Geotalea uraniireducens: one gene and its partner. Each later gene encodes a partner of the first gene's protein in a complex. Links are inferred from orthologs where the notes say so. Each region holds a gene or a part of one and is shown on either strand. Other genes may lie near its edges.

Region 1 (8,317 bases):
GAGCCGTTATTTGCCGAATTGCTCAAATGGAGCCCCGACAAACCGTAACTGACTTTTCACCATCACTTGTGCCAGCGATACAGGAGAGACAGCAGTCGCAGATCATGACATGTGAAGACTGCCGCAGTTAGCATCTGCAAGAGTTGGATAGATTTTCGACCAAGCGGGAATGGGACAGACAAGGCCCGAGGAGGGCGACGCAATCAGGCAGCAATAACAAAGGGGGCGATGATCATCGCCCCCTTTGTTATTGCTGATTCGACAGTTTCAGCATGGTGTCGGCTCGATAGAGCGAGACGTCCGGGACAAGCGGCGAATCGGGATAGCGCTGCAGAAAGAGGTCGAAAGCTTCGAGCGACTGCCGGTAGTTCCCCGTTTTGTATGCTTCGATCCCCTGTTCGTAGAGAGTCTGTTCCCGCTGCGCCGCTTTCTTCGGTGGTTCAGCGGGGCGGGCCGGCACAGACTGCCGCACTGGCGACGGCGACACTCCGGCACGGCTTGCCGGCGGAGCAACCGTTGTCACCGTCTTCGGGGCCTTGGCTGTTCCGGCGTCTTTCCGTCCCAATTTCCTCCCGGCATGCGACCGAGGCCGTTTCGCCGCTTCGGCAGCACTGGCGGCTTTCCGCGGTTGCACCGTCTGCCTACCCTCTGCCGGCGCTACCGGCACCAGCAGGCTGTTCCCGGCATAGATCAGATTGGGATTCTTGATCTCGTTGAACAACAGAATCTGTGGATAGTAGCCGCCCCGACCGTTATACTTGCGCGACAACGAATAAAGGGTGTCGCCTTTCTCGATGGTAATGCTTTGCACAAGCACCCCTTCTTCAGGGCTGGCCGGCTTTTTGCCCTGAGAAGGTTCCGGGGCATAGAGCAGATAGTCGCCGCCGTAGGCCTGACCGCCGAGCGCAAGGGTGAGTATCAGTGACGACATGTAATACCTGAGTTTTCCGCTCATATCAGTACCTGTTCCCGAGCTGATCCTGATACTTCAGAATATTTTTCACCTGAATATTCGTCCCGACCGCCGTTCCGGTCCGAACCCGGAATGTCACCTTGATTGCCCGCTTCTCGCCAGCCCCCAGTTCGTCAAACTTCCAGCGGTAATCGCCACTGGTCCCGCGAATGAACGGCGGGTCCGAAGCGACCAGTTCGAGGTCCGTTGGCAGGAAGCTCTGCAGCTCAACCATCTTGGCCATGCTCGAACCGCGGTTGGCAAAGTTCAGCTCGAACGAGGAGACCTCACCCGGCTTCAACCTCCCCCCTTTACCGTTCATCACCAGATCGATCACCGGCCGCGAGAAACGCAGGGCTATCATCGTCGCGCTGCCATGGGCCCTGTCGCTCTCCGGCTCAAAGGAGAGCGATACATTGACATTCGTGCCGTCCGACTCGGTGTTTGGGGTCGAGAGGTCGAGAATCACATAGGATTCTTCTTTGGGGGCCAGTGGGCCGACATGGTTGATGATCGGCTCGTTGCTCTGGCGGATCCCGTCACGATTCAGGTCCTGGTACAAGGTGTAGCTGATGTTGGGCGGCAGCGTTGTTTTAATGAGGAAGTCTTCCCGCACATTACCGGTATTGGTAACAATCAAGGGGACCGAAACCGGCTGACCGGGAATAACGACCAGCTTGTCGCTATTCGTCCTGACCGCAACCCCGCTGACAGCCTGGACGAGCGAGGCAACCGACAGGAATGAATCCCGGGTTTGCAGTTCATTGTTCACCACATCGGCCCGCAAGTACAGTTCCTGTTGTGCAAGGGCCTCTTCTTTCAACTGGAAGGCCACCTCGAACTCCCGGCTCTCGCCAGAGGCCAGCCGCATGCCGTCAATGACCAGGGCCGCCTTCATCTCTTGCTTGAAGCCGCCGTCCAGATAGCCGACCGGTTCGTATTGCGGCGGGTAGTTCAGTCGTAGTGTCACCCCTTGGGCCGCTGCCGTACCGATGTTCAGGAGCGCAATCCGGTAAACGACCTTTTGCCCGGGAAGTATTTCGGTCTTGTCAGTCTTGACGACGGCTCGCAGCAGGGGTGCTGAAGCCGTCAGGAATATATCCCGCGCCTGCGAGGCATCGCGATCAACCCGGGAAGCCACCTTGATCGGATAAATGATTTTCTGTCCGTCGATGTATTCGCGAGGCACCGTAAAGGAGAGGACGCCCCGAAACCGTTCACCCGGCGCCAGAACAGGGGTCAGGTTGATCGGGACTTCCTTCTTTGCCGCATCGGCAAACTGGGCATTGAACTCCGGCGGGAACCCGGACTCGAGGAAAAAGCTGTCCGGCCCGTTCCCCCGATTAACAACCTCGAAGGACAGCTCATGACGTTTACCTACTTCCATAGCTTCGCCGGTCGGCAGAAGCGAGAGGTCCACATCGGCATACTGACCGACTTCGAGGGACAAAATGCGGGCGTTTTTCTCCAAAGGAACCACTTTTGCCGCCGCTTCCCCCTTCACTGCCTCGGGATAGGCGATACCGAGCTCTTGCAGCTTGGCCACTGCTGCCGCTGCAGCACGTGTTCCGGGGAACCGGTCGATCAGCGACTTGTACTCCGCAATGGCCTTTTCCCGGAGGGCATTCCGGCGGACCACATCCTCATTGGAAGAGCTGCGAGCGGCCTTTCCCCGCGCAGCCTGCTCACGTGCGGCCATCTCGGCTGAGGCTTTTGCTGAAGCCGCAGCCTCTGAGGTACGAAGCTCGGTTGCCAGCTTTTCGGCGGCAGCCTTCTCAGTCGCCGCTTTCTGTGCCGCCAGTTGCTCAGCCGCAGCCTTCTCCTGCGCGGCTTTCTCTGCTGTCAGCTTCTCTTGTGCGGCCTTGTCGGCAACAGCTTTCTCCGCTGCCAGCTTCTCTTGCGCTGCCTGCTCGGCGGCAGCTTTCTCTGCTGCCAGCTTCTCTTGCGCAGCTTTCTCGGCGACGGCTTTCTCCGCTGCCAGCTTCTCCTGCGCTGCCTTGTCGGCAGAAGCTTTCTCCGCTGCCAGCTTCTCTTGGGCGGCCTGCTCGGCGGCAGCTTTCTCCGCCGCCAGCTTCTCTTGCGCAGCCTGCTCGGCGGCAGCTTTCTCTGCTGCCAGCTTCTCCTGCGCTGCCTTGTCGGCAGAAGCTTTCTCTGCCGCCAGCTTCTCCTGCGCTGCCTTGTCGGCAGCAGCTTTCTCTGCCGCCAGCTTCTCTTGGGCGGCCTTGTCGGCAGCAGCTTTCTCTGCCGCCAGCTTCTCTTGGGCGGCCTTGTCGGCAGCAGCTTTCTCTGCCGCCAACTTCTCTTGGGCGGCCTGCTCGGCGACGGCTTTCTCTGCTGCCAGCTTCTCCTGCGCTGCCTTGTCGGCAGCAGCTTTCTCTGCCGCCAGCTTCTCTTGCGCAGCTTTCTCGGTGGCAGCTTTCTCCGCTGCAGCCTTCTGGACCGCCGCTTGTTCTGCGGCAACCTTTTCCCTGGCGGCCGCTTCAGCAGCTTGTCGCGCCAAAGCAGTTTTTTCCGCCAACGCTTTTTTGGCGGCAGCCTGTTCAGCCGCTACCGCCTCAACCCCAGTCCGCTTCGCCATCACCGGCAGCTGTTCGCCCTTATCGTATCGAGCCACAAGGTTCAGCAAATCGTCTTCAACGGTCCCCTTGAGCGGGCTATCGGGATACTCTTTGAAAAACTGCGACATATACTTTGCAGCATCTCGTTCGTAGCCCGCTTTGAAATTTGCCCGCGCCAGCCAGAAGATGGCCATATCCCGGAGCGGCGTATCGGGATATTTATCGAGCACCGTTTTCATCTTCTCAATGGCAGTAGGAAAGTCCTTTTTCTGGTAGGCATTGAAGCCAGCGATAAAAATCTGGGAATCTTCTGAATTAACGGCAAAGGCGGGAGTGGAAAGGAGAGACGCGATTATGAGACATCCGGTTAGGCACCTGAAAACGGCAGTGCGGAAGAATTTCATAAAATTCACGGACTTAACCTTTCCAATTGCAGATAAAGGCATAAAATTAATCAGTTTCAGTTAAATAGCATCATAACACCAGCTTGTCAACGAAGAATGCCGCGCGAGTCCTTGTAACTACGCGGAAATCTGCCAACGTGACCCGGCTGGGTCGCGGGCCATTGTCCCGCCACAACGAATGGCTCTCTCCCCTTTAAAAGTTTCGGCACAAACGCTATACTCCTTCCATGGTTGACGATTTCCACATCGAAACACTGCCGGTATCTCCCGGCGTTTACCTGATGAAGGGGGAGCGCGGCGAGATTCTCTATGTCGGCAAAGCAAAAAATATCAGGAAAAGGGTCCGCTCCTACTTCGGCAAAGGCGGCGAATCCCGCTACCACATCCAGTTTTTGGTGACCAAGGTAAAAAGCATTGATTGCATCGTCACCGACACCGAGAAGGAAGCCCTGATTCTCGAAAACACCCTCATCAAGCAGCACCATCCCCGCTACAACCTCGACCTCCGCGACGATAAGACCTACTTTTCGCTGCGAATCGACTTGAACGAGGCATTCCCGCAAATCAGCATCATCCGCAAAGTCATTCAGGACGGCGCGCGCTACTTCGGGCCATATTCATCGGCATCGGCAGCGCGCGAGGTATTGAAGCAACTCTATCGATTGTTCCCACTGCGTCATTATCCCTTGGCAACATGCCGGCAACGCAAGCGTCCCTGCCTCTTCTACCAGTTACGGCAATGCTCGGCACCGTGTCACGGGCTTATTTCCCGCGACGATTACCAGGCGCTCGCCGAAGGGGCGGCACTGTTCCTGGAAGGGAAAAATCACGACCTTTTAAAGATTTACCGACAACGCATGAACAGCGCCGCGGCAGAGGAACGTTACGAGGAAGCGGGACGCTTTCGCGATCTCATCCACGCCATCGAGGTTACCGTCGAAAAACAGAAAATGGTGACCCGGAGCAACGAGGACACCGACGTGGTCGGCTACTTTCGCCACGGGGCATACAGTTCCATAGCTTTGCTGTTCATTCGCGGCGGCAGGCTGAACGGCAACAGGAACTTCACCTTCGCCTGGGAAATGGACGACAACGAATGCCTCTCGTCGTTTCTCACCGACTATTATCAGCGAGACGTTGTCATCCCGGGCGAAGTTCTGCTGCCAATGCCCAACGACGACCTTTCGGCGCTGACCGAACTCGTTACCGAACGGCGTCGCCGGAAAACGAAATTCGTCTATCCGCGGCGGGGGACCAAGGTTGAATTGGTAAAACTGGCGATCAAGAATGCCGAATCAGCACTGCAAAAGGAACTCGACCGGGTCGCCAGTGCCGAGACGGTACTGGCCGAGCTGCAAGATCGTCTCCACCTGCGGAACGTCCCGCACCGAATCGAGTGCTATGACATTTCGACAATCCAGGGAACGTTCGCCGTTGGCAGTCGGGTTTCTTTCTTCAACGGGAAAGCCGACAAATCCGGGTATCGGCGCTACCGCATCAGGACCGTCCATGGTTCAGACGATTTCGCCATGATGCGCGAAGTCCTCTCGCGGCGCTTCAGCAGGGACATGACCGAAAACAACACCCCTGACCTGATCCTCATCGATGGCGGGATTGGCCAGTTGAACGCCGTCACCGCGGCCCTCGACGAACTCGGCATCAAGGGGATCGATACGGTTTCCCTGGCAAAAAGTCGGGTTGAGCGGGAAATGACCGGAGAAGAGATCCAGCGGAGCAATGAACGGGTGTTTCTGCCGGGGAGAAAAAATCCGGTGGTGCTCAGGCAGAATTCGCGCCCTCTCCTCCTGCTGGCACAAATCCGCGATGAGGCGCACCGCTTCGCTATTACCTATCATAAACAGTTGCGACAGAAGGAGACGCTTCACTCGCTGCTGGACAACATCGCGGGAGTGGGCAGCAAACGACGGCGGGAATTGTTGAAACGATTCGGCAGTCTTGCCGGGCTCAGGAAAGCACGTCGTGAAGAGCTGATGGCCGCATCTTTTCTTCCGGCCAACGTCGTGGAAAATATTTGGCAGGCATTGCATCCAGACGAAAACAGCGGCTCCCCGGAAAGGGAAGCCGCTGCTGACACAATTACGGAAAGACCGTCCGCTAAGGCTCGGCCAGAAGCTTCTTGATCAGGTCTTCCATGCTTTTCAGGGTTGCATCGGACCCGCCCATGAATCTCTCGGCGACAATCCCCTTCTTGTCAATGACGTACACCGTCGGTAACGAGCGGAGCCCGTAATCGGTCTGTATCCCTTCGTTGGCAAGGGCCACCGGATAGTTGAACCGTTTCCCGGCCACAAAGTCCTTCACGCCCTGCTCATCACCCTCGTCGAGCGACAGGCCGAGAACCTGCAAACCTTGCTTGCCGTATTTGCGATTCAAGGCTATCAGGTGGGGGATGGCTTCCCGGCAAGGCGGGCACCACGTGGCGAAAAAATCGATTACCAGCACGTATCCGTGATAGTTCGCCAGGGAAATCTGCTGCCCGGAAGTACTCACCACTTTGATTGGCGGGGCAGGCTGCCCTTTTTGCGCCATGGCAAAAGAGGACGCGGGAACTGCCAACACCAGAAGGAACATCGCCACGACTAACCGGATACGCATCGTCTAGAACCTCACCACAGCCTGTTTGTATGTTACAGGGCTTTTTTGATCAGGGCTTCGAGCTGCGCCTTGGGAACCGCTCCGACGACCTGATCCACCACCTTCCCTTCCTTGAAGAGAATAACCGTCGGAATGCCACGGACACCGTACTTGCCGGGGGTGCCCGGATTATCGTCAACATTGACCTTGCCGACTTTCACCTTACCTTCAAACTCCTCGGCAATGGCGTCGATTACCGGTGCAATCGCCTTACAGGGAGCGCACCAGGTTGCCCAGAAATCAACCAGTACCGGGATATCGGATTTAAGAACATCGGCGTCGAACGTATCATCGCTGAATGTCAGTACTTTGTCGCTAGCCATTAAAGCCTCCTTTAGCGGTGGACATAAATTGCACTTTCAGAATATAGCCGAGCTTCCTGAAAACATCAAGGAGGAAATCCCCGACCCGGTGAGAGCGATTGCCGGTTGCCGGCACAGCTCATTCCACTCTATCCCCTTGGCAAAGCGGCTAAAATCTGCTACACCGTTACCCTATTGGTATTACCTCTTTTCCCGGACAAGGCTGCTCCCGATGGAACTATTTCCCATCAACCTGCGTCTGCAGGGCCGAAACGTCGTCATTGTCGGCGGAGGGCGGGTCGCCCTGCAAAAATGCCTCTCCCTGCTCCCGGCCGGTGCCGCAATCACGGTTATTGCCCCCGAGCTCACCGCCCCGCTTTGCACCTTGCGCGATGAGGGAAAAATCGACCACCGCCAACGCGCCTTCGCGCCGGAAGACCTGGATGGCGTGTTCATGATCTTTGCCGCTACCGACGATCCGGCAGTCAACAGCGCCGTTGCCGCCGCGGCGGTAGCGCGGCAGATCCTGGTTGCCGCCGTCGACCACCAGGAACGGGGGAACTTTACGACGCCGGCAATCCTACGGCGCGGCGAGCTGACCATCGCCGTTTCGACCGGCGGGAAAAGCCCGGCTCTCGCCCGTAATATCCGCGATCAGTTGGCGAAGCGCTATGGCAGCGAGTATGATGAAGCGCTGACGATCCTGGGCGCCGTGCGCGAAAAGCTGTTGACGGCCTCTGATAACACCGCTTACAATAAGAAAATTTTAAACGACCTCGCGGCTTCCGAGCTCGCCAAGCTGCTCAAAAGGCGGCGATATCAGGAGGTCGATCGCCTGCTCACCAACCTGCTCGGCCCCGGGTACACGACGACCGAATTGGGAGTACAGTCAAAGGACCGCCCATGAATGCCCTGCTCTTCAAGATAACCCTGGCAATCTATCTCGCCGCGACTGTTGCTTACATGGCCTACCTGGTAAAGCCCCGCCAGAATATCGGCCGCATCGGCCGCTGGCTACTCTCCATCGGACTTGCCGCTCACTGTGTCTTTACTGTCGACCGGTTCTACGAGGCGGGACACACCCCCATCACCAACCTCCACGAGTCGCTCTCGTTTTTCAGTCTGGCAGTGGTGGCCGTTTACATCACCTTCGAGCGCCGTTACAAAATTTACATCCTCGGCTCTTTCGTGACCCCCCTGGCCCTTTTGATCATGGTGGCATCAACCGGCTTCCCGTCAGCGATCTCCCCGCTCAATCCAGCCCTGCAGAGCCGCTGGCTGGTCGTTCACACCACGATGGCATTTCTCAGCTACGCCGCATTTGCCGTGGCGTTTGGCGCCGCCATCATGTATCTGATTCAGGAACACTTCCTCAAGAGCAAAAAGCTCGGCCCGATGTACCAGAAGCTGCCGCCGCTCGACATTCTCGACGAAATCAATTACCGC
Region 2 (8,267 bases), 3.5 Mb from region 1 along the record:
CTTCGCCCCGTAGCGGAAGACCGTCACCCCCTTGCATCCCCTGGCATAGGCAAGCCGGTAGGCCCGCGCCACATCCTCGCGGGTCGCCCGGTGGGGGAGGTTGATGGTCTTGGAAACCGCATTGTCGGTGTATTCCTGGAAGGCGGCCTGCATCTCGATGTGGTCTTCGAGGGGAATCTCCAGCGCGGTCCGGAAGAGCCGGCGCACCCCGGTCGGAATGCTGCGGACTCCTCGCAGTGAACCGCGGCGCTCGATCGCCCGGAGCAGCTCCGGCGAGGCGAAGCCCCGTTCTTCGGCAAACCGGAGGAAGAGCCGGTTGACCTCGGTCAGCTCGCGGTCGAGGACCAGCCGTTTGTAGGCGAGGGCGAAATACGGTTCGATGCCGCTGGAGCAGTCGGCGATCAGGGCCAGGGTGCCGGTCGGGGCGATGGTGGTGACGGTGGCATTCCGCAGCGGCGGCAGCTCCTGGGCGGCATAGATCGACCGGGCGAAATTGGGGAACGGCCCCCGCTCGGCCGCCAGCGCCGCCGAGGCCTGGCGGGCGGTGTCGCGGATGAACTTCATCGCCGTCCGGGCCAGGGCGAAGGCCGCCGGGTGGTTGTACGGCAGGCCGAGGAGGACCAGCAGGTCCGCCCACCCCATGACGCCGAGGCCGATCTTCCGGTTCCCCTTGTGCATCGCCTCGATGGCCGGGAGGGGATAGCTGTTGGCGTCGATGGTGTTGTCGAGGAAGCGAACGGCGGTCCGGACGGCATCGCCGAGGGCGGGGTAATCCAGGGCGCCGTCCCGGGCGTAACGGGCGAGGTTGAGGGAGCCGAGGACGCACGCCTCGTAGGGGAGCAGCGGCTGTTCGCCGCAGGGGTTGGTGCTCTCGAAGCTACCGAGCTGCGGTGTCGGGTTGGCCCGGTTGATCCGGTCGATGAAGATCACCCCCGGGTCGCCGGTCTCCCAGGCGCTGGTCACGATCTCGTCGAAGACCTCCCGGGCCCGCGCCGTGCCGGTCACCGCTCCCGAGCGCGGATTGACCAGCTCGTAGGTGCCGTCGGCCGCCAATTCGGCCATGAACCGGTCGGTGACGGCGACGGAGATGTTGAAGTTGGCCAGTTCGGCGGCGGTCCGCTTGATCCGGATGAATTCGACGATATCCGGGTGGTCGACGCGGAGAATCCCCATGTTGGCGCCACGCCGCGCTCCTCCCTGCTTGATCACGTCGGTTGCCGAGTTGTAGATCTTCATGAACGAGACGGGACCGCTGGCGATGCCGCCGGTGGAGCGGACGATATCCCGGCGGGGGCGGAGCCGGGAGAAGGAGAAGCCGGTACCGCCGCCGCTTTGCAGGATCAGCGCCGCGTTCTTCAGCGTTTCGAAGATGCCGGTCAGCGAATCGTCCACCGGCAGGACGAAGCAGGCGGCCAGCTGGCCGGCCGGCTTGCCGGCGTTCATGATCGTTGGCGAGTTGGGGAGGAAACGGCGCGTGCTGAGCAACTGGAAGAACCGCTCTTCCCAGCAGGGCGCATTGCCGTTGGGATAGCGCTTTTCGACGGCGGCGATGGTCCGGGCGATCCGGCCGAACATCTCCCGGGGCGATTCGATCACCCGCCCCCGTTCATCCTTGAGCAGGTACCGCGCGTGCAGCACGGCAAGGGCGTTTGCTGACAGCTCCATCGGTCCGGCCTCCTCCGCGGGATCAGCCGCTTACTCCCGCCGGTCGCCCGCACCGTCGGCATGGACCCCGGCGACAAACGGCAGCACCGTCTCGACCCGGATCACCAGCCTGGTCAGCGACTGGGGGAAGCCTGGCGCTTCGCCGCCGGGGAGGTAGCCATCGAGAATGGCGGTGTCGAGTGCCTCGCTCACCGTGCCGAGGAACTGGAACCCCACCGTGGCGTCGGGGGTGGCGATCGCCACCGCCAGCCGCCGGTTGCGGGTGACGTTGGCCAGGGTGGTGGGACAGAACCAGTTCTCGAACACCAAGTGGTCGTCATCGAGCACCCGGAGGTTGCGGGCCGCCGCCAGGTGGGGGGTGCCGGCCTGGTCCGCCGAGGCGACGAATGCCATCGGCGACCGGTCGATGAAGTCCTTGATTTCTTCGCTGAACATCTCCGTGGTCTCCTTCCCTTGAAGAAATTCCGCTGTCGGTAATAATACCATAAAAGCAGGGCCTTGCCGCGGTTTGGCGACAGGGACATTTCGCGGGGCGGAGGTGGCGGATGAAAGGAAACGAGCGGATCATCGACCAGTTGAACAGTCGGCTTGCCGAAGAGCTGACGGCCATCAACCAGTACATGGTGCATGCGGAGATGTGCGACAACTGGGGGTACGAGCGGCAGCACAAGAGCATCGAAAAGCGGGCCATCGACGAGATGAAGCATGCCGAGAAACTGATCGCCCGGATTCTCTTTCTCGAAGGGCGGCCGATCGTCAGCAACCTGAACAAGATGCACATCGGCGACGAGGTGCCGAAGATGCACCAGAACGATCATGCCGCCGAAGAGGGGGCGATCCGGGGATACAACGAGAGCATCCGGGTGGCGGTGGAGGTGGGGGACAACGGCACCCGGGAGCTTTTGGAAGGGATTCTCCGCGAAGAGGAGGGGCATATCGACGAGATCGAGGCCCAGCTGGACCAGTTGCGGCAGATGGGGGTGCCGGCCTACCTGGCGGAACAGCTCGACTGACCGGGCGTCGGTGCCGCCGGCCGGGGCAGACGGCAAAACGCCGGGACCATCGAGGTCCCGGCGTTTTTATCGTCTGGCAGACCTTTGCGCCTGCTTGTGCCGCTACCGGTCTGCTGGTGTGTCGGCCGGTTCGCCGGCGGGAAAATACCGGCGTTGGAACCGGAAGGCGACGTTGACCAGGCCGATCATCACCGGCACCTCCACCAGCGGCCCGATCACCGCGGCGAAGGCCGCCCCGGAGTTGAGGCCGAAGACCGCCACCGCCACGGCGATGGCCAGCTCGAAGTTGTTGCTGGCGGCAGTGAAGGCGAGGGTGGTGGTCCGGGAGTAGTCGGCCCCCAGTTTCCTGCCGAGATAGAACGAGCCGACGAACATCAGGATGAAGTAGATCCCCAGGGGGATGGCAATCCTGACCACGTCGAAGGGGAGCTGGACGATCAGGTTCCCCTTGAGGGCGAACATCACCACGATGGTGAAGAGAAGGGCGATCAGGGTCAACGGGCCGATCTTCGGCAGCACCTGCCGCTCGTACCAGGCTTTTCCCCGCAGCTTCACGCCGACGAGCCGGGTCAGCGCCCCCGCCAGACACGGAATCCCCAGGTAGACGAAGACGCTCTTGGCGATCTGCCCGATGCTCACCGCCACGACGCTCCCCGCCAGGCCGAACAGCGGCGGCAGCACCGTGATGAAGAACCAGGCGTAGACGCTGTAGAAGAGCACCTGGAAGATGCTGTTGAACGCCACCAGCCCCGCCGCGTATTCGGTATTCCCCTTGGCCAGTTCGTTCCAGACGATCACCATGGCGATGCAGCGGGCCAGGCCGACCATGATCAGCCCGGCCATGTACTCCGGCTTGTCGGGGAGAAAGACGACGGCCAGCACGAACATCAGCGCCGGGCCGATCAGCCAGTTCTGCACCAGCGAGAGGCCGAGGATCCGCCGGTCGCGGAAGACCTCCGGCAGTTCCTCGTATTTCACCTTGGCGAAGGGGGGGTACATCATCAGGATCAGGCCGGCGGCGATCGGGATATTGGTGGTGCCGACCCGGAAGCGGTCGATGAACGCCTCGCTGCCGGGGACGAAGTAGCCGAGGGCCACCCCGAGCGCCATGGCGGCAAAGATCCAGAGGGTGAGGAAGCGGTCGAGAAACGGCAATTTTACGGACATGGCCCCCTCCGCTCAGTTCGCCCGGAAAAAGGCGAGCAGCCGTTCTTTGAGGTCGTCCCGGACCCGGCGGAACGCCTCGTCGATCTCCGCTTCGCTCCCCGTCGCCCCGGCCGGGTCGGCAAAGCCGAGATGGGTGTGGGTGACGCCGCCGAAAAAGAGCGGGCACTGTTCGTTGGCGCTGTCGCAGAGGGTGATGACATAGTCGAAGGTTTCGCCGGCGAATTCGCCCAGTTCCTTTGAGCGGTGGTGCGCGATGTCGATGCCGAGTTCCCGCATCACCCGGATCGCCCGCGGATTGACGGCGGTCGCCCTGGTGCCGGCGGAAGAGGCGCTGAACCGGTCGCCGATATAGTGGTTGATCAACCCTTCCGCCATCTGGGAGCGGCAGGAATTGGCGGTACAGAGGAACAGCACGCGTTTTTTCATGGAAACCCTTTCTTGAATCCGGATAGACGAATGTATGCCGACAAAAAAAATCAGGCGCAGCGATTGCCTGCGCCGAACCCCTGCAACCGCGCCAGGTCGGCCTGACCGTGGTCGCTTTCCCGAAGGCAGGCGCGCAGGGCGGGGAGCAGCGTGTCGTGGAGGGTCGGCAGCGCCGGCTCGATGGCGTAGTAAATCCAGACCCCTTCCCGGCGGTCTTTGAGCCAGCCGGCGTTCTTCAGGTGGGCCAGGTGCCGGGAGACCGTCGACTGGGGGAGCTGCAGGGCGGCGATCAGGTCGCAGACGCAGAGTTCACCGGTCGCCAGAAGGAGGGCCAGGATTCGCAGCCGGGTTTCGTCTTCGAGGGAATGAAACAGTCTGGCCAGATCGCGCATGCTTAGTTTATATCCGGATAAACGGATGGAGGCAAGGGAATTTTTGTGCCGCCCCGGCGTTCACGAATAATTAACCGCCGGGCAACGGCTTTGTAATATTGCCACGGCATAATCGGCAGCATGAAAACATACAAAGCCGATCTGCATGTCCATTCGAGCCATTCCAACAAGCCGACCTACTGGGCGCTGCGGAAGTTCAACTGCCCGGAGAGCTTCACCTCGCCGCAGCATCTCTACGCGACGGCCCGCGGTCTGGGGATGGACTACGTCACCATCACCGACCACAATACCATCACCGGTGCTCTGGAGATCGCCCACCTTCCCGCCACCTTCATCAGCGTCGAGGTGACCGCCTATTTCCCCGAGGACAACTGCAAGGTCCACGTGGTGGTCCTCGACATCACCGAGGCGATCTACCGCGATCTGATGCAGCTGCGGAAAAACATCTACGAACTGACCACCTACCTGCAGGTTCGCACCATCGCCCACTTTCTCGCCCATCCGCTCTACGCCCAGAACGAGAAGCTCACCGCCGAGCACATCGAAAAGGCGCTGCTTTTGTTCAATATCTTCGAGGTGAAAAACGGCGCCCGCGCCGGGCGGTTCAACGCCTTTACCGAGCGACTGCTCGCGTCCCTGACTCCGCAACGGCTCGCCCACCTGGCGGACAAGCACCGCCTCGAACCGGTCGGTGCGGAGCCGTGGCGCAAGGGGATGGTCGGCGGGTCGGACGATCACGGCGGGCTGTTCATCGGCCAGGCCCGGACGGCGGTGGCCCGGGGGGAGACCCGCGGGGAGTTCATCGCCGAGGTCCTCGGCCGGCGCTCCTGGGCCGAGGGAGACGACGGCGATCCGCTGACCCTCGCCCACAGCATCTACGGCATCGGCTACAGTTTCTACCGCGAGCGGCTGAAGCGGGGCGAGAATCGCGCCACCCCGTTCGTCAACGCCCTGCTGAAGCGATTTTTCGCCGCCGGGGCCGAGCCGATGTCGCTGGTGGAGAAGATCCGCTTCTTCGTCCGGAAGAATCTCCCCGAAGTGTACGAGAGCCGGGAGGGGGCCAGCTTCGAGCAGCTGCTCGACCGGGAGGCGCGGCGGCTGCTGAACGACCCGGCCTTCCTGAAAAAGATCGACAGCGAGACCCGCAACCGGAAGATTTTCGCCATTACCAGCTACCTCGCCAACCGGATGATCTATCTCTACACCGAACGGCTGACCCGGGTCTCGCTGAAGACCGGGCTGTTCGACCTCTTCCAGTCCTTCAGCACCATCGGCCTCGTCCACCTGCTCATCTCCCCCTATTACGTCTCCTTTCACCACCAGCACCGCGGCAAGGGACTGATGGCGGAGCTGGACGACCGCTTCGCGCTCTCCGGGGCGGCGGGGCGGCGGGAGAAGATCGCCCTCTTCACCGATACGCTGCACGAGATCAACGGCGTGGCGATCACCATCAAGCGACTGATCGAAACCGCCCGCCAGCGCGGCATCGAGCTGACAGTGATCACCGCCTCGCCCGCTGAGACCGGCTATGCCGACGGGGTGATGAACTTCCGCTCGGTCGGCGATTTCGTCCTCCCCGAATACCCGGAGATCAAGCTCCATTTCCCGCCGATCCTCGACGTGATCGACTACTTCGAGCGGGAAGGGTTTACCAGCATCCACATCAGCACCCCCGGCACCGTCGGCCTGCTGGCGCTGCTAGTCGCCCGGCTGATGGATATCCCGGTGGCCGGCACCTACCACACCGACATCCCCCAGTACGTGAAGAGCCTGACCAACGACGAGATCCTGGAGAAGGCCGCCTGGAGTTACATGGTCTGGTTCTACAGCCAGATGGGGGAGATCATGGTCCCCTCCGCCAGCACCCGGGCGCAGCTGATCGAGCAGGGAATCCCGGCGGCGAAGACCCGGCCGCTCCCCCGCTGGGTCGATCCCGCCGCCTTCACCCCGGCGCGGCGGAATCCGCGCTACTGGGAGCCGTACGGGCTCGGCGAGGGGGTCCGTTTCCTTTACGTCGGCCGGGTCTCGCGGGAGAAGAACCTGGAACTCCTGGCCGAGGCGTTCAGCGCCGTCAGCGAGACCTATCGTGGCGCCCAGCTGGTGATTGTCGGCGACGGCCCCTACAAACGGGAGCTCGAAGAGCGGCTGGCGGGCTATCCGGTGCTCTTCACCGGCTACCTGGCGGGAGCGGAGCTGCAGGAGTGCTACGCCTCGGCCGATGTCTTCGTCTTTCCGAGCACCACCGACACCTTCGGCAACGTCGTCCTCGAAGCCCAGGCTTCCGGGCTGCCGGTGATCGTCTCCGCCGCGGGGGGGCCGAAGGAGCTGATGATGGATGGCGAGACCGGGCTGGTCGTCGAAGAGATCGACCGGGAAGGGCTGGTCAACGCCATGCGCTTCTTCCTCAACGATCCCGCCACCCTCGCGCTGATGGGGAAACAGGCCCGGGCCTTCACCGAGGCGGGCGCGGCGGCCACCGACGACGCCTACAGCACCATCCTCCGCCAGCACCATCGCGCGGCCAACGGCTGAGCGGCGCCCGGCCCCGCCCGCGCCGCGCTGCGCTGCGTTCGGCCCGCGAACCCCGCCATCACCCCTCCATGATCCGCTGCCGTTGTCTTTTCGTCATCCTCGTATTGCTCTGCACTTCCGGCACTGCCGCCGCTGAGCGGGAGTCCCTGAGCATCATCGCCCCGGCGGCACTCCTTGCCGATCCGGTGGCGCAGAGCGCCGTCGACGATACGCTCGCCCTGCTGCGGCGGGCCTTTCCCGCTGCCCGGGTCGCCTGCAACGACCCGACCGCCCGGGTCCGGCTCGTCCTCGAGCTCGCCCGGCCTGCCCGGCAGCCGGGTGAGGCCTACCGCTGGCGCTCGACTCCCGCTGCCGGCGGGATCGTCCTCCGGGCCACGGTCCGCTCGCCCCGCGGCGCCGCTGCCGCCCTTTACGGGCTCCTCCAGGAGCAGCTCGGCTTCCGTTTCTACCACCCCCGCCGGACGATCATCCCCGCCTACCGGCGCTGGCCGCTTCCCGCCCGCTTCAGCTGGCAGGCTGTTCCCCGCTTCGCCAGCCGCGGCTTTCACCTCCATACCCTCCATCCGATCGAGCTGGCCGGGCCGCTCAACGATCCCGACTCTCCCGGCGCCCTTGCCGCGGTGGAGGAGTACCTCGACTGGCTGGCCCGCAACGGCCAGAACACCCTGCAGTTCTACCTCCTGCGCGGGGTGGACCGGGCCCGCTGGCCGGCCCATGCCCGGGCAATCGTCGCCTACGCCCACCGGCGAGGCGTCCGCGTCGGCGTCGAGGTGTCGTTCTGCATGCTCCAGCAGCAGGCATTCCAGCTCTTCAAGCCGCTCCGCCCCGTCCCCTACCGCCGTCAGGTGGACCGGAACCTGGCCTGGCTCTTCCAGGTGCCGTGGGATTTCGTCACCGTCGAGCCGGCGCTGGGCGAGTACCTTCCCGACCTCGCCGGGGTCTTCAGCGGCCTGAAGCGGTACCTGATCGGCGAGATCACCGGCCGCTACCGGACCCGGCTGCTGCTCGCCACCCACGTGATCCGCAACCGGCAGGAGCGGGCGGTCGAAGCCGTCGGCAGCCCGCTGCCACT

The links.
Region 2: the proteins of trxA (region 1) and QMN23_RS17535 are in contact, whole or in part, in an NMR structure (PDB 2IPA), measured with the Bacillus subtilis proteins. The link is inferred for Geotalea uraniireducens from one-to-one orthologs.

What each region holds. Positions count from the first base shown.
Region 1 is NZ_AP027151.1:289,167-297,483, reverse strand. What follows is about bases 5,228-8,196. They hold trxA (thioredoxin TrxA), read right to left. Parts: upstream 6,893-8,196; coding sequence 6,563-6,892; downstream 5,228-6,562. Other genes in these bases: ccsB (c-type cytochrome biogenesis protein CcsB), read left to right, coding at 7,775-8,196; QMN23_RS01335 (precorrin-2 dehydrogenase/sirohydrochlorin ferrochelatase family protein), read left to right, coding at 7,104-7,778; QMN23_RS01345 (TlpA family protein disulfide reductase), read right to left, coding at 6,030-6,530; uvrC (excinuclease ABC subunit UvrC), read left to right, coding at 5,228-6,055. In the rest of the region: QMN23_RS01365 (LysM peptidoglycan-binding domain-containing protein), read left to right, coding at 1-48; QMN23_RS01360 (LysM peptidoglycan-binding domain-containing protein), read right to left, coding at 248-955; QMN23_RS01355 (tetratricopeptide repeat protein), read right to left, coding at 957-3,923; more of uvrC, read left to right, coding at 4,142-5,227; more of ccsB, read left to right, coding at 8,197-8,317. UniProt on the Bacillus subtilis protein: Participates in various redox reactions through the reversible oxidation of its active center dithiol to a disulfide and catalyzes dithiol-disulfide exchange reactions.
Region 2 is NZ_AP027151.1:3,748,047-3,756,313, reverse strand. Bases 2,565-5,483 are described here. They hold QMN23_RS17535 (arsenate reductase ArsC), read right to left. Parts: upstream 4,272-5,483; coding sequence 3,858-4,271; downstream 2,565-3,857. Other genes in these bases: QMN23_RS17525 (glycosyltransferase), read left to right, coding at 4,784-5,483; QMN23_RS17530 (ArsR/SmtB family transcription factor), read right to left, coding at 4,322-4,663; arsB (ACR3 family arsenite efflux transporter), read right to left, coding at 2,781-3,845; bfr (bacterioferritin), read left to right, coding at 2,565-2,678. Also shown: QMN23_RS17555 (adenosylcobalamin-dependent ribonucleoside-diphosphate reductase), read right to left, coding at 1-1,665; QMN23_RS17550 (pyridoxamine 5'-phosphate oxidase family protein), read right to left, coding at 1,696-2,100; more of bfr, read left to right, coding at 2,211-2,564; more of QMN23_RS17525, read left to right, coding at 5,484-7,195; QMN23_RS17520 (hypothetical protein), read left to right, coding at 7,264-8,267. UniProt on the Bacillus subtilis protein: Catalyzes the reduction of arsenate [As(V)] to arsenite [As(III)]. In vitro, can dephosphorylate para-nitrophenyl phosphate (pNPP).